DNA from 3 places in the Dendrosporobacter sp. 1207_IL3150 genome. Region 3 is predicted to be linked to each of the others. Evidence: riboswitches for the same ligand, from Rfam matches in the RefSeq annotation. Region 3 holds a riboswitch; each other region holds the start of a gene.
The links. A riboswitch is a leader RNA that binds a small molecule or an ion and turns the genes downstream of it on or off. The one in region 3 is predicted to bind lysine.

Region 1 (4,960 bases), on a different contig from region 3:
CGATATGGAAGTCGTAATTCCTAGCGGTCAGCACTGCTGCGGAACTCCTGTTTACGTATCTGGTGATGTTGATCTTGCAAAAGAAATGGCAAAAGCAACCATTGCTACTTTTGAAAAATACGATGTAGATTATGTTATTGGCGCTTGTGGTTCCTGTACTGAAGCCCTTAAGGAATATCCACATCTTCTTCAAGATGACAAAGAGTGGAAAGCACGCGCTGAAAAGATCGCTAAAAAGACTTATGAAATCAGTGAGTTCTTAGTAGATGTTGTTAAATTCCGCAAAGACACCCTTGGCAATGTAAACGCAACTGTTACTATGCATGATCCTTGCCATATGGTTCGCGGCCTAAAAATCACTAAGCAACCACGTGAAGTTTTAAAAGCTATTCCTGGCTTGAATTTTGTTGAAATGAAAGACTGTGATCGCTGCTGCGGATCAGGCGGTTCTTTCAGCTTAGCAAACTATGAATTATCTCGCCAAATCAACGACAAAAAAGTTGCTAATATCGCCAACACTAAAGCTGATATTGTTGCAACAAGCTGCGGTACTTGCCGTATGCATATCCAAGATGGTATTCTGCAAAACAACATGAACCAAGATGTTGTTCACACAGTTCAGCTTCTTGATAAAGCATATCAAGCTGGTAAACGCAAATAAAAAATTACTCCCCGCCTTCAAGGCGGGGAGTAATTTTTTATTTATTATGTAGACAAGCATATTAATTGTTAAATAATGAAACGTGTTTAGAATTACTTAGGCTGCGCTTCTTACTCTTTTTAGCTATTAATGGTATCTCAGCTACTACACTTGTGCCTTCTTTAGCTTTAGAGCAAATTGCAAAATAGCCATCAAAAAGTTCGACTCTCTCCTTCATTCCAAATATACCTAACCTACTATCATTACCATACTTTGACGATAAATCAGAATCAAAACCTATACCATTGTCTACAACTATAAGAGTAAGTTTTTGCCTGTGCCGACGTAATACAACCTGAACATTACTAGCATTAGCATGTTTAGCAATGTTAGTTAATGCTTCTTGCAGTATTCGGTACATTGTGATTTCAACCTCTGGGGTGAACCGCAACTCTCTTGATAAGTTTACAAAATCAATATCAACCGGGATATTGTATTGCTGTGAGTACTTCTCTACATATTTTTGTGAAGCTACCACTAAGCCCAAGTCGTCTAATAATAGGGGTCTCAGCTCTACTGCTAAGTGATGTACTGCTTCGAGCGTACGAGCGACTAGATCTCTCATCTGCATTATTTGCTCATGATCTGCCTCATTATGAGCCCGCTCAGCAAGAACCCTAAGACCTACAATTATTGAAGTAAGAGATTGGCTTGTCTCATCATGAAGTTCACGAGAAATCTTTTTCCGTTCCTCTTCTTGAATACTAATAATTTTATTTACATAGATTGTCTGAAGTTCACGCTTTTCTTTTAGAGCTATCATTAGCTTTTCACGATTTGCATTTGATTGAAGAGCCGCTTCAACAAAACGTGCCGCTAATCTAGCATAAGGCGCCGCGGTTTCTGGATCACCTGTTACACCTATAACACCAACGCAACGATCCGCAAAAATTATTGGCACATTTACTCCACGCCGAACTCCACGTAGTCGCACTTCATCTTCAGCACTTACTGAAAACTCTTGAATATTTCCCGAAGTAAGTCTCTGAGCTGCAGCTTCGTGAACCTGTCCTATTCTTTCTTTACTAAATGAAGCTATAATTACACCTTTATCGTTAGTTATATTCACATTTTTCTTTAATTCACTAGCAACTATATCAACTAGTGATTGTGCGAATTTAGGATCGAGACTTTGAAACTCCTCTTTAGGCATTTTTTCACCACCGTTACATTTAGTGTTATTTTAATCTTAGCTTGTTTAGGTTTTTTAGTCAATTGATTGTCTTTATGCAATAAACATTATTGGAATTATCCATTGACACTAAACAATGTCTATTATAAAATAAGGTTTGGAATAATCGTGATGCATAGAGGTGCAAATATTATTAGTATGTACAATGAGCCGCAAGCTGTGATTTGTACAGAAAGGGATATTTGCCGAAGTAAAGTTACGCAATAAACTTTGCTGGTTTAGTACTAAATAAGTGCTAAACTGTCGTCTGAAAATGCCAGTTTCAGATGAAGTGCTATCTCACAGGGGCAGATTTTGTATTATTACAATCATCAGCCGTGAGATAGCTCACGGCTTTTTGTTTTTCTAATTTTAGATTATTTGGAGGAGATTAGTTTTTGAGCTCTATTGACACAACTACACTTTGCCCCGAAAAAAAAGGCCTTAAGCGTGATATGAAATCACGCCATCTCATGATGATTTCGGTAGGCGGAACAATCGGCACAGGGCTTTTTTTAGGGTCTGGTCAAACAATTAACCAAGCAGGTCCTCTTGGTGCAATCCTTGCATACTTAGTCGGCGGCATAATTATGTACATGGTCTTACTATGCCTTGCTGAACTAACAGTTGCTATGCCTGTTTCTGGCTCATTTCAGAGCTATGCATCCCGTTTTATCTCACCTGGTGCAGGATTTACAACAGGGTGGCTTTATTGGATAAATTGGGCTATTTGCATAGCTGCAGATTTTACTGCTGCCGGAATAATAATGCATAGCTGGTTTCCGCAGGTTGAAATATGGATATGGTGTGCCATCTTTGCTGTTGCATTAGCTTTATTAAACCTAGTTTCGGTAAAAACTTATGGCGAGGCTGAATTCTGGTTCGCTGGTATAAAAGTAGCCGCAATAGTTGGTTTCATTATTGCTGGTGCGGGATTGATGTTTGGATTTACTGGGCATGAAGGTTCGATTGGATTTTCGAACTTTAATATTGGTGGAGATATTTTTCCTAACGGCTTTAGTGCTGTATTTTTAACAATGATTGCAGTGGTATATTCATTTCAAGGAGCCGAACTTGTAGGTATTGCCGCTGGAGAATGCGAAAACCCCGGTAAAAACGTACCAAGGGTCATCAGAGGGATTACAGCAAGAATCATTATATTTTATGTCTTAGCTATATCCATTCTTGCTGGTACTATTCCCTGGCAGGAAGCTGGTGTATTAGAAAGTCCATTCGCACAGGTTTTCGGGCGCATCGGAATACCTATTGCAAAAGACATAATGAGTTTCGTAGTATTGACATCAGCTCTATCGGCTGGTAATTCTGCTTTGTATGCTTGTTCTCGTCTGTTATGGTCTATGTCAAAAGAAGGCTTAGCACCGTCTTGGCTGAGTAAACTTAATTCAAATGGTGTACCTTTTAATGGTGTTATTATTACGCTTGTTCTAGCGTGTCTTTCTCTACTAACACAAAGTTTTGCGGCCAGCACAGTTTACCTCTGGCTTATGTCTAGTACAGGCCTAACTGGGTGCCTTATATGGATTATAATAGCTTGGTGCCAAATTAACTTTAGAAAAGAATTTAGACGCCTTGGTGGAAAAATACAAGATTTAAGTTTTAAAACTCCGCTTTATCCTTTTGTACCATTATTAGCAATAGTTTTAAATTTAGGTGTTATCGTTAGTCTTTACTTTGACGAAGCACAGCGAATAGTTATTTATACCGGTATACCGGTACTTGCAGCAATATACCTTTACTACGTGCTCTTCCTAAAGACTAAATTAAATACAGCACCATCTAATCAGATTAATCACTAATGATAAAACAAGGCCGTACTAGACTATTGCAGAGTCTAGTACGGCTTGTTTTTTACAAAATTTTATACCTGAACTTACCATAGACCAACTCCCCCTCCCCCATGTTATAATCTTATGTAAACTTTTTTTAGGGCTTTGGAAACGGAGGTGGAAAATGGATACCTTATCACATGCTTTAATAGGGATTGCCGTGGCTGGGCTGTCTGGCCACCAACCTGCAATAGATAATCCTATCTATATCGCTGCTGTCTTAGGCGCCCAGGCTCCTGACTTTGATATTATTGCCCAATTGCGTGGTAGTTTCGCTTATATTAGACAACACCGGGCGTTTTCACACTCACTGCCTGGTGTCGTCTTATTGTCAATATTACTCACTGGAGGAATTCACTTATTTTATCCACAAGCTAATATTGTCGAGTTATTATTCTGGGCTTTTGCTGGCGGCTTATCGCATATTATTATCGATTACTTCAATACCCATGGTACTTCCGTATTGTGGCCTATTCGCCGCGAACGCAAAAGCTGCAAGTTATTAAACGTATTTGATCCAATTTTAATTATAGCTATGCTGGCATTATTTTTACCTAAACTCACACCAAAAGAACATTCTCTTATAACCTTTCTATTTATAACAATATATATATTAGTGCGTATTTATTTGCGCACAAGAGCTGCAAGATGGCTGCGTTATGAATATGCAAATCAGGCTATTTTCCGGGTAGAAGTCATGCCCTCATTAAAAAGACTGCTGTTCTGGGACTTTGTAATAGAAACCTCTGATAGTTTTATAATTGGTCAGATCGGTGCTCTTCATCCAAAGCTTGAACAAAAACTGTGCTTACCTAAAAATCAGAACAACTCAAACGCTGCTCTCTATGCACAAAAGACGACTGTGGGGGACTTTTTTAATAGTTTTTCCCCACTAATCTATATCGAAGAAACACAACACGATAATATATTTAGAGTGAATATTTATGATTTACGATACTTAATTAACAAGCAGTTTCGCCATAGTGCAACAGTTGTATTCGATAAAAACTTAGTTCCAATAGACGCATACCTATTATCCTATGGCCGCAAAATCAAAGTACCGTCTTAAACCAGTCAAATTGACTGGTTCTTTTATTTTAAGGCTCTAAGTATTGTTGATTTATCCAAAGAATACTCCGTTATGAAGTTACTGCTGCACAATCTGAATAAGATTGCCGCATGTATCGTCGAAGACAGCAATTGTAACTTCGCCCATTTTGGTCGGCTCCAAAGTAAACTTCA
Region 2 (4,960 bases), on a different contig from region 3:
CGAATGCAACTACAAATCCGGCGGCAACTGCCGCAGCAAAGCTGCCATAGAGCCAATGTTTTTTTCTTTTTGGCTTACGACCTCCTAATTCAAATGCTAGCTTGTCCGCCATTTCTCCGATAAGTTTAGTTGGTACGTCTTCGTCGGTATATGACTTCTTAACAACTGCCGCCACATCAATCAGTTCTTTTACATCAGCTGATTTGATGTTAGGATGTTTCCCTTGATTTAAGTCATCTAGACAATTTGACAGTTCTTCAATTTTCATGTTTTCTTTATTCATACTCAGTCCACCTCCTCATTTAACTATTCCGATATTCAAGCACATATTTCGCAAATTCTTTAATGCGCGCTGCTGAAGCATTTTGATAGCGGATTCAGTTTTATTCATCTTTATAGCTGCATCACGGATTGACAATCCTGAAATGACTCTTAATTGTATCGTTTGGCGCTGCTCGTCAGGCAGACTATCAACCAAATTAAATATTTGCTTTTCACCTTCAAGCCGAATTGTATATTCTTCCGGTTTTTCTGCCTTGTCCATTATTGCTTCGCTATACTCTGTTATATCCAATAACTGGGGCGAGCGGCCAGTTTTACGCCAAAAATCATTTACTAAATTCACAGCTATTTTAACTAAATAATGTTTAAAAGGTATGTTCAATATTTCGTAACGTGGTAAAGATCTGAATGCCTTCATAAATGTATCTTGGGTTATTTCCTTAGCGTCATCTTCATTGCCAAGTTTAGAGTATACAAGCCTGTAGATAGGCTGCCAATAGTACGATATTAAGGTATTTAAGGCCTCGCGATCTCCCGTTTGTGCTTTTGTTATAAGTAAATTCTCATCCTTCACTTAAGAAATCACTACCTCCCTTCTAGACTGCCTTATCATACTAAAATTCAGGTGTAATAAAAAGTTCACCTGCTCAAGTCTCACTTTATAAATAACGTTTAAATTCTTAAAAAGTAACGCTTCATCCTAATAATATATTACCTTAGCATGTTCTCAATGTACATTTAGTATTATGCTTTACGCATCGTAACATATAAAAAAAGCACTATTCATCTATCCGCTAGATAAATAGTGCTTTCGCTTTTTTAGGTCTAGTTTTGTGATTTAGTTGCTGCTGCTTTACTTAAGCCGCAAGCAGGAACATCAAGAGTTGCAAAATAGTCTGCTATTGTTTCAGCCCTGCGAATTAAATCCACTTTTCCGTTAGGTTTTAGCAGCAACTCAGCTGAGCGAAGTTTGCCGTTATAGTTAAAGCCCATTGCGAAACCATGTGCACCTGTGTCATGAATAACAACAGTATCACCAATGTCCATAACCGGAAGCTCACGATCAATAGCAAATTTATCGTTATTTTCGCACAAAGAGCCAGTGACATCATAGACATGGTCTAATGGAAGATCTTCTTTGCCAACTACAGTAATATGGTGATATGAACCATATAATGCAGGACGCATTAGGTTAGTCATACAAGCATCAAGTCCAACATAGTTTTTGTGAATTTGTTTTTTGTGAAGAACAGTTGCAACAAGATAACCATAAGGCCCGGTAATCATCCGTCCGCACTCCATCGCTATTCGTAATGGATGCAGACCGTTAGCGGTGATTTTTTCTTCATAGGCTTTCTTAATGCCTTGTCCGACATATTGTAGATCAACTGCTTGCTGCTCTGGCTTGTAAGGAATACCGATACCGCCGCCAAAATTAACAAATTCGATGGCGACGCCAACTTTTTGCTTAATTTCTACGATAAGATCAAACATCATATTTGCAGTTCCGATAAAACAGTCAGGGTTTAGTTCATTTGATATTACCATTGTATGAATACCAAAGTGTTTAACACCCTTCTCTTTCATAATACGGTATGCTTCAAAGATTTGCTCTTTAGTCAAACCATATTTCGCTTCTTCTGGATAGCCAATAATGGTATTACCATTTTTCATTAACGGACCAGGGTTGTAGCGGAAAGATATTGTTTCTGGAATACCTGTATGCTTTTCTAGATAATCGATATGACTTATATCGTCAAGATTGATAATAGCTCCCATTTTACGCGCGGCTTGGAACTCATCTGCTGGGGTATTATTAGAAGAAAACATTATGTTTTCACCAGTTATGCCAGCCATTTCAGCAAGCATAAGCTCAGGTAAGGAACTGCAGTCTGCGCCTATTCCTTCTTCTCGCAGAATTTTTAAAATTGTTGGATTTGGAGTAGCTTTGACGGCAAAGTACTCTTTAAACTGAGGCGCCCATGAAAAAGCTGCAATCAGTTGGCGGGCATTTTTACGTATTGCTTCTTCATCATAAATATGAAAAGGGGTAGGATACTGTTGGATAATTTCTTCTAATTGTGATTTTGTAAAAGGTAACTTTTTAGCCATTTGATTGCCTCCGGTAAATAAGATTTTTTATTTTACGAATATTAAAGCGGTTTGCGAACCGTCTCGCAAACCGCTAATAAAGAACATAATTATTCTAGCAGTGCAAGACAGCGCTCCATACACTTTCGCGTATGACAGTTCTGGATTTGTTCAACACAGAACCAGCATGGTTTTCAGCCAAAAAACCATTACTTCGGCGGCTAATCCTTCCTGTACCCATCATTGCTGGCAGCTCTAGGTACATACTCTTATTATGCCGCACCTCTATCTTAAGACCATATAATATTGGATTAAATTTTAAATCATTTGGCGTAGAATGTCAATGCCATAAATGCCAGTAATTTATAATCATTCTCAACTTGATGAAATAGTACTTTAGTTCATCCAATTATTAAAAGCTCCGCCCATATCTCAAATGCTCTCTTATTCGTTAAAAACGTATTCTTATACCATTATATTCTTAGCTTTAAAATCTTCCTCAGTATCACAAAAAGTTAATTTTCCATAACATCGTCGATTATCAATATACTGTGGTATACCCGCCTTACGCAAGTTATGACTAAATATTACATAATCATACCGACCGCTATTATCGATATAACTAGCATAATTAAGAACTTCTTTGCGCACCAAATAAGTACAGTGGATTACTTCAACCTCAATCAAGCCTTTTATTTTTTGCTGTAATATTTCAAAATATAAATTAGATGGTTTAAAGTAACCATTGCTGTCTGTAACAAAATGATAATTAGAATAATTGCTCAAGGGGTTATCACCGTTTCGAAGATAAGGTCCAATAACTGGCATTCCAGTTTTTAGAAGCACTTCAAGTGTATCTTCAGCTATAAAATTATCACAGTCTACAACAAAGTAATGAGTTCCCCTGGCTCTCGCCCATTCGATTGATTCCTGGCGTATCTTTATTAATACATTCAATTTTAACGCATTCCAGTCATGAGGATTATATTGCTGTACAGGTTCTGCCACATCGCTGGGGTCATAGTAAATTTCTGAATATCTATCCTTTACTTTTTCAATCCACTCTTCTAATACATTAGCTGAATTATCGCGGTTATTGTTTGTCCTTATATACAGCTTAATCTTAGAAGCAGGATATGTCTGATTTTCTATTTGCTTTAGATAAAAAGGTAAAACGTGTCCCTTATCTTTTGCCAGAATAGCAATTGTAACAAAATCATTTGATTCCATTTATAAAAAACACTCCTTATTTAAAGTTTAAGCTTTGACTTCATTCTTTAGAGCGGACAATATCAGCATCTACCATCATTTCTATTAATTCCTTAAGGGTTGTTCTCGCTTCCCAGCCAAGGATCTGTTTAACTTTTGCCGGGTTGCCAAGCAAGATATCAACCTCGGACGGACGATAGAATGCCGGATCAATAACAACGTAATCTTCATAATTAAGGCCTACATATTCGAATGCAATTTTACACATATCCCTGACGGTTGTTGTTCTTCCAGTCGCAACAACATAATCATCTGGTATATTCTGCTGAAGCATCAGCCACATGGCCTCAACATAATCTCCTGCAAACCCCCAATCACGTTTTGCATCAATATTACCTAGTCGCAATTCCTTCTGTTTTCCCAGCTTAATTTTAGCTACAGCGTCAGTTACTTTTCTTGTGACAAACTCAATACCTCGAATCGGTGACTCGTGATTAAAAAGAATTCCGCTGCAGGCAAACATATCAAAGCTTTCACGGTAGTTTACTGTCATCCAATGCCCAAATAACTTTGATACACCATAAGGACTTCGTGGATAAAAGGGTGTCGTCTCGGATTGAATTGGTTCTCTAACCCAACCAAACATTTCACTGCTTGATGCTTGGTAAAACTTTATAGCCTGGTCAGTTTGGCGAATTGCTTCTAATACATTTAGAACTCCAACTCCTGTTGTTTGGGCAGTTAATGTTGCCTGCTGCCAGGATGAGCCAACAAAGCTTTGTGCACCAAGATTATATACTTCACAAGGCTTCGCTGTATTTATCGCTCTAATTAAAGAAGCTATATCTGTAAGGTCACCATTAATAAGTTCTATCTCATTTTCAATCCCAAGATATTGTAATCGCCAAGTCGTTGGCGTTGCTCTGCGGGCAATAAGTCCATAGACCTTATAACCTTTACCTAAAAGAAGTTTAGCTAAGTATGCACCGTCTTGCCCGGTTATACCTGTAATTAATGCAGATTTCACCTAAACACCTCCAAGCGTTTATTACGCTCGCGCTTCGCATAATACGGCTGCTTTTATATAGTTAGTTCATGTAGGCTCAGCGAATACTTGCTCAACTACTAACCGTACGTAATATTGTATGCAAAAGCTCTGAATGTGTGTGCGAAGCCAATAGAAGAGTGCTAGTAGGCGGGGCTTTACAATACATATGAAAGAAGCTTCTATGGCGATCCCAGCCATAGAAGCTTCTTTTTAAAAATAGTTTTTTATTATGCTTAGGCTAAGTAAAAAATTAACTTAAATGTTGTTCCTTTAGGACCAGTAACTAAGTCAATTTTTGCGTTATGCCGCTCTGCAATTCTGTAGCAAACT
Region 3 (4,960 bases):
TAATATGCGCAGAGTCGATTTTCATAATTCGAGCATTATTAAAATTAGTGTCAGTCATAATTCCAGCTTGGCCGCCTGTAAGCATAACAGCATCAAGTCCATTGGCTTGTAAAGTACCGGCCATAACAACTGCGGAAATCATTTCGCCGCAGTACATAATTTGGTCAAGTTCGCGTGCCGCAATATTCTTATTTGCTGTCCGCGCGACTTCAATTAGTGTATCAGTAGCATAGCTTTCGCCTTTACGCCCCATTGCAGAAACTACGACGACAGGAGCATAACCCTGCTCTTTTGCTCTATTTATTTTTTTAACAACCAGCTGTCTAACTTCGGGTGATGCTACCGAAGTACCACCAAACTTCTGTACTATTATACGCATTATCTACACCTCAAGTAATTTATGGTTGATCATATATTCGGCAATTTGGAGTGCATTTAATGCAGCACCTTTGCGAATTTGATCGCCAACCACCCATAGGTTAAGACCGTGCTGGACACTTTTATCTTCTCTAATGCGTCCAACAAAAACTTCATCTTTGTTTGAAGTGAAAAGCGGCATTGGATATAGCATTTCGGCAGGATTATCTTGAACGATTACCCCAGGGAATGCCGCAAGGGCTTTTCGAGCATCATCTGCTGACAATGCACTCTCTAGTTCTATATTTATAGATTCTGCGTGGCTGCGATATACTGGGACTCTAATTGTTGTTGCAGTAATGCCAATATTGTAGTCATTTAGTATTTTATGCGTTTCATTAACCATTTTCATTTCTTCTTTAGTATAACCATCGTCTACAAACACATCGATCTGCGGAAGTAGGTTAAAAGCTATTTGATAATGTTTTGGTAAGCTAGCACTTGGTAGAATATTAGCTTCAGCAGGGCGATTTTCAACTATAGCTTTAACTTGGTTATCGAGTTCCTCAATTGCCTCTTTACCGGCTCCCGATACAGCTTGGTAAGTAGAAACAACAATTCTTTTAATTTTTGCTACATCATGAAGTGGTTTTAATGCCATAGTCATAATAATAGTAGAACAATTTGGGTTAGCAATAATCCCTTTATGGTTTTGAATAGCACCAGGATTTACCTCTGGAACAATCAGCGGAACATTTGGATCCATTCTAAATGCACTGGAATTATCAATAACAACTGCACCGTGCTTCACTGCAGCTGGAGCGAAGGTTTTGCTAGCTGCTCCGCCAGCAAATAATGCAATATGCACATCTTTAAAAGAATCGTCTGTAGCTTCTTCTACTACATAATCTTTACCCATGAAGTTAATTACTTTACCTGCGGAACGCTTTGAAGCAAGTAACTTCAGTTCATTAAAAGGAAAGTGTCGCTCGGCAATCAGCTCTAAAAATTCCTGACCAACTGCACCAGTAGCTCCTAAAATTGCAACATTATATTTTTTCATGGTCATCGCTCCTTCAGTTAACAACTAATCTAGTATATGTTCTAGTCCAACAACCAACCCGTCTAAGGTTAAGACCTTTTTGCAAGCTAATACAACTCCAGGCATAAATGACTCTCGCGAGATAGAATCATGTCTTATAATTAACGACTGGCCAAGACCGCCAAAAATTACTTCCTGATGAGCTACATATCCTGGCAATCTAACACTGTGTAAACGTATTCCTTCAAATTCACCGCCGCGTGAACCTTTATACTTCTCAAATTCTGCAGGATGCCCTTGTTTTAAATAACCTCTAGTTTCAGCAATCAACTCTGCAGTACGTATTGCTGTTCCAGAAGGAGCATCAAGTTTTTGATCATGATGTAGTTCAATGATTTCTACATGAGGTAGGTACTTAGCAGCTTCGCACGATAATCTCATCATCAAAATTGCACCAATTGAGAAGTTAGGTGAAATTAAAGCATTAACTTTATGCTTTTTACACAGTTCATTAACTTCCTTAAAGTCGTCTTCAGACAAACCGGTTGTTCCAACTACTGGGCTGACACCGTTTTTTATTGCAGTTCGAATGTTTTTCATAACCGACTCCGGGTTAGTAAAGTCAACCATTACTTGAGGTTTAGTTTCATTAATTACAGTTTCAAGATCATTTCCGATAGTAACACCGTTTTTGCCAAATCCAATTAATTCTCCAACATCGGAAAAGTCTGATTTAACATCGACTGCCCCAACAATGCTAAGATGTTCATCCCTATGTACTGCTTTTAATACTTCAAGACCCATTTTACCGTAAGCACCGCAAACTATAACTCTTATCACTGGGTTCCACCTCCGAATTACTACAATACACCTTAGGCGTATTTAACATAAAAAACTATAAAAACAGCCGGTGAGAACTATCTCACCGGCTACCATATGTGGGCAGCGTAAAAAGGATAAGAAAACGCTAAGGTTTTCTATTTCCAGATGAGATAGCACTCCACCATATTTTATGGTGACAGTCTAACACCTATTCGATGTAAGACCAGTATCGAACAATTGGTAATCTTCGATACTTCGGCGGTCAACCCTTTTCTTTCAGATCATTGGTACCACGCTCCCTGAAAGTACTATTGTTGCCCGCACCTCTACTCTTGCTGTGCAGGATTCTATTTAATTTATGTACATTGTATAATATAGGTTCCACTAGTGTCAACTTTTTTTAAAAACTTTCCAAAATCACATTTTATTGAAAAAAAGTGATTTGTTTGTTTATTTCAACTTAGATAATATAAAAACCGGGATAATTCCCGGTTTGATTTTATACGATAAAAAGTATAAACTTTCTTACATTCATAAGGGGGGATTATCGACTTATTCCTACGCAAAGCTTGGCACAAGCCTTGTTTTCTTACTGATGACTTTCTACGTTATCTGCCCCATATCGTCTGAAGATTTTAGCAGCTTCATCAACTTTTTGCTCACTAGTACGTACAATAGCTAAAATTTTGTTTTGTTCCACTTGGCGAACATAACGTTGACTTGCTTCTGATGGAATTCCCCAATCTATTAAACCACCAGCTAAACCACCAGCTAGAGCTCCGCCAATTGCTGCACTTATAGGTCCAGCAGCGAGCAAAGGGCCTATGCCAGGAACCACCATAGCTCCTGCTCCAATTAATAATCCACCGATACCGCCAAGTGTTCCGCCAGTCAAAGCTCCATCTGTAATATCATCATCATAGCTGACTTTGTCAGTTGAATTTGATTGTCTGTTTGATTTAGATACGATATTTATTTCTTCGTTTGTAAAACCTTGGGTACGCAGTGTGCTAACCGCAGTTTCCGCATCTACTTGTGAATCAAATACCCCAATAACGGTTTTTTGCTTCTGAGTATTTGTGTTTTGCGAAGAGCTCTTACCTGCTTGACTGCTCGAATTTGAATTTTGCTGTGATTGTGAATTAGTATAACTGTTTACAACATCGGTTGAAGAATTATTTTGGGACTGGTTATTTAATTGGTTATTCATTTTACATAAATCCTCCTAACATTAAATGCTTTACTGCAGTTAATGTTAGTTTAACCTGATTTAAATCTAATATGTGTTTTCGTGCCGCTCACGAATATTGGAATACATTCTATCAAAAGCATTATTCAAATCAACAATAATTACTTCGTCGCCTATTCTTTTAATTGACTGCCACGGAATTGTCGATGCTTTACTTTCATTGAAAAACCTTAGAAAGTTCGACCGATTAGGCAGAATAAGTGAATGGATCTGTCCTGACTTAATCTCGAAAGAAAGTTCACATTCTTCAATTACTCCGAGCCTTCCTCCATCACCAATATTAATTACTTCTTTTCCCGCGAGTTCACTCAAACGCATTATATCACCTACTTTATAAATTTATAAAAAAGTGGTTGAATCATAGCTAAACATATAGCCGTGAATGCTAAAGGATCAATAGATATTGTGTGTAACGATACTCGCTCAGGAATATCTAATTTTAAGAATGATGTTAACATGACAAGAGACAAGTACACACCACCCGAAACTGCAACTATTTCCTGAATAGCTAAAGAAAGCGGTGAAGATTTACTTTCGCCGTCGATAATCTGCCGATATCGGTAAATGCGAAATATTATTGAACAAACGATTCCTAAAAATAGTAAGAGTAATGTTATCCAACTATTCATAACATCCCCCACAAATCTTTTGTAAATCTTATTCTGAACTTAATAAAATTATGTCCTCAAAAAAAGATAAGGCAGTTGATAAACTGCCTTATCTAAACTATTTTTCGCCTGTACTTCCAAAACCGCCTGAGCGAGTTTCAGCAAGTCTAAAATTATCATTATCAATCAGAAGATATTTACAAAATATTCCTTGAGCAACTCTTGTACCTTTAGTAACAAGGACATCCTCTGAGGAATGACTATATACGGCTATCATAATATGACCTTCGTTCTCAGGGTTATTATAATAATCAGCATCAATGATTCCCTGACTATTGATTAAAGTAACTTTATTTTTTACGGCGAAACTGGATCGAATATGTAATCCGAGATATTCATCGTTGCCCATATATGCTTTTAATCCTGTGGGAATAATAGTTACTTGGTGTGGCATAATTACAACGTCCTCAGAGGCCGCAATATCATAACCAGCGCTTAAAGATGTTTTGCGCTCCGGAAGAGTAATGCCGTTGCTTATATAACAATTAACAATTTCAAAGCCTCGGATTTTCATTGATTTCTCCTATTATATCAAAATTTTGGTACTGCACTTATTTTACCTAATGGTCCTAAAGTTGTAAGGCTTATAGAGTGTGGGTTTAAATACGTGTGAATTATCGTATTTATGTCTCTGATAGAAGTATTATCAATTTTAGAAACAACTTCATCAAGAGTAACATATTTTCCTAAGCTGATCTCCATTTTACCCATTCTCGACATTCGGCTGCTCGAACTTTCAAGTCCAAGAACAAGGTTTCCTTTTAATTGTTCCTTTACTCTTGAAAGCTCATCCGGTTTTATACCATTTCTTTTTAAGTCAGA

Region 1: linked by a shared signal. The riboswitch ahead of V6C17_RS09335 (amino acid permease) and the one ahead of dapB (4-hydroxy-tetrahydrodipicolinate reductase) in region 3 are both predicted to bind lysine.
Region 2: linked by a shared signal. The riboswitch ahead of lysA (diaminopimelate decarboxylase) and the one ahead of dapB (4-hydroxy-tetrahydrodipicolinate reductase) in region 3 are both predicted to bind lysine.

The regions. Positions count from the first base shown of each region.
Region 1 is NZ_JBAIYU010000017.1:60,969-65,928, reverse strand. Features, by position in the region: gene V6C17_RS09345 ((Fe-S)-binding protein) at 1-661, shown strand, start outside; gene V6C17_RS09340 (sensor histidine kinase) at 723-1,853, opposite strand; lysine riboswitch at 2,001-2,177, shown strand; gene V6C17_RS09335 (amino acid permease) at 2,270-3,688, shown strand; gene V6C17_RS09330 (metal-dependent hydrolase) at 3,843-4,787, shown strand; gene V6C17_RS09325 (VOC family protein) at 4,866-4,960, opposite strand, start outside.
Region 2 is NZ_JBAIYU010000010.1:162,109-167,068, forward strand. Features, by position in the region: gene V6C17_RS04240 (hypothetical protein) at 1-283, opposite strand, end outside; gene V6C17_RS04245 (RNA polymerase sigma factor) at 299-856, opposite strand; gene lysA (diaminopimelate decarboxylase) at 1,108-2,394, opposite strand; lysine riboswitch at 2,495-2,669, opposite strand; gene V6C17_RS04255 (hypothetical protein) at 2,839-3,603, opposite strand; gene gmd (GDP-mannose 4,6-dehydratase) at 3,644-4,609, opposite strand; gene V6C17_RS04265 (MASE3 domain-containing protein) at 4,864-4,960, opposite strand, start outside.
Region 3 is NZ_JBAIYU010000011.1:19,527-24,486, forward strand. Features, by position in the region: gene dapG (aspartate kinase) at 1-379, opposite strand, end outside; gene V6C17_RS07740 (aspartate-semialdehyde dehydrogenase) at 383-1,420, opposite strand; gene dapB (4-hydroxy-tetrahydrodipicolinate reductase) at 1,445-2,239, opposite strand; lysine riboswitch at 2,385-2,558, opposite strand; gene V6C17_RS07750 (general stress protein) at 2,811-3,431, opposite strand; gene V6C17_RS07755 (YlmC/YmxH family sporulation protein) at 3,498-3,788, opposite strand; gene V6C17_RS07760 (hypothetical protein) at 3,797-4,099, opposite strand; gene dut (dUTP diphosphatase) at 4,197-4,652, opposite strand; gene V6C17_RS07770 (M16 family metallopeptidase) at 4,670-4,960, opposite strand, start outside.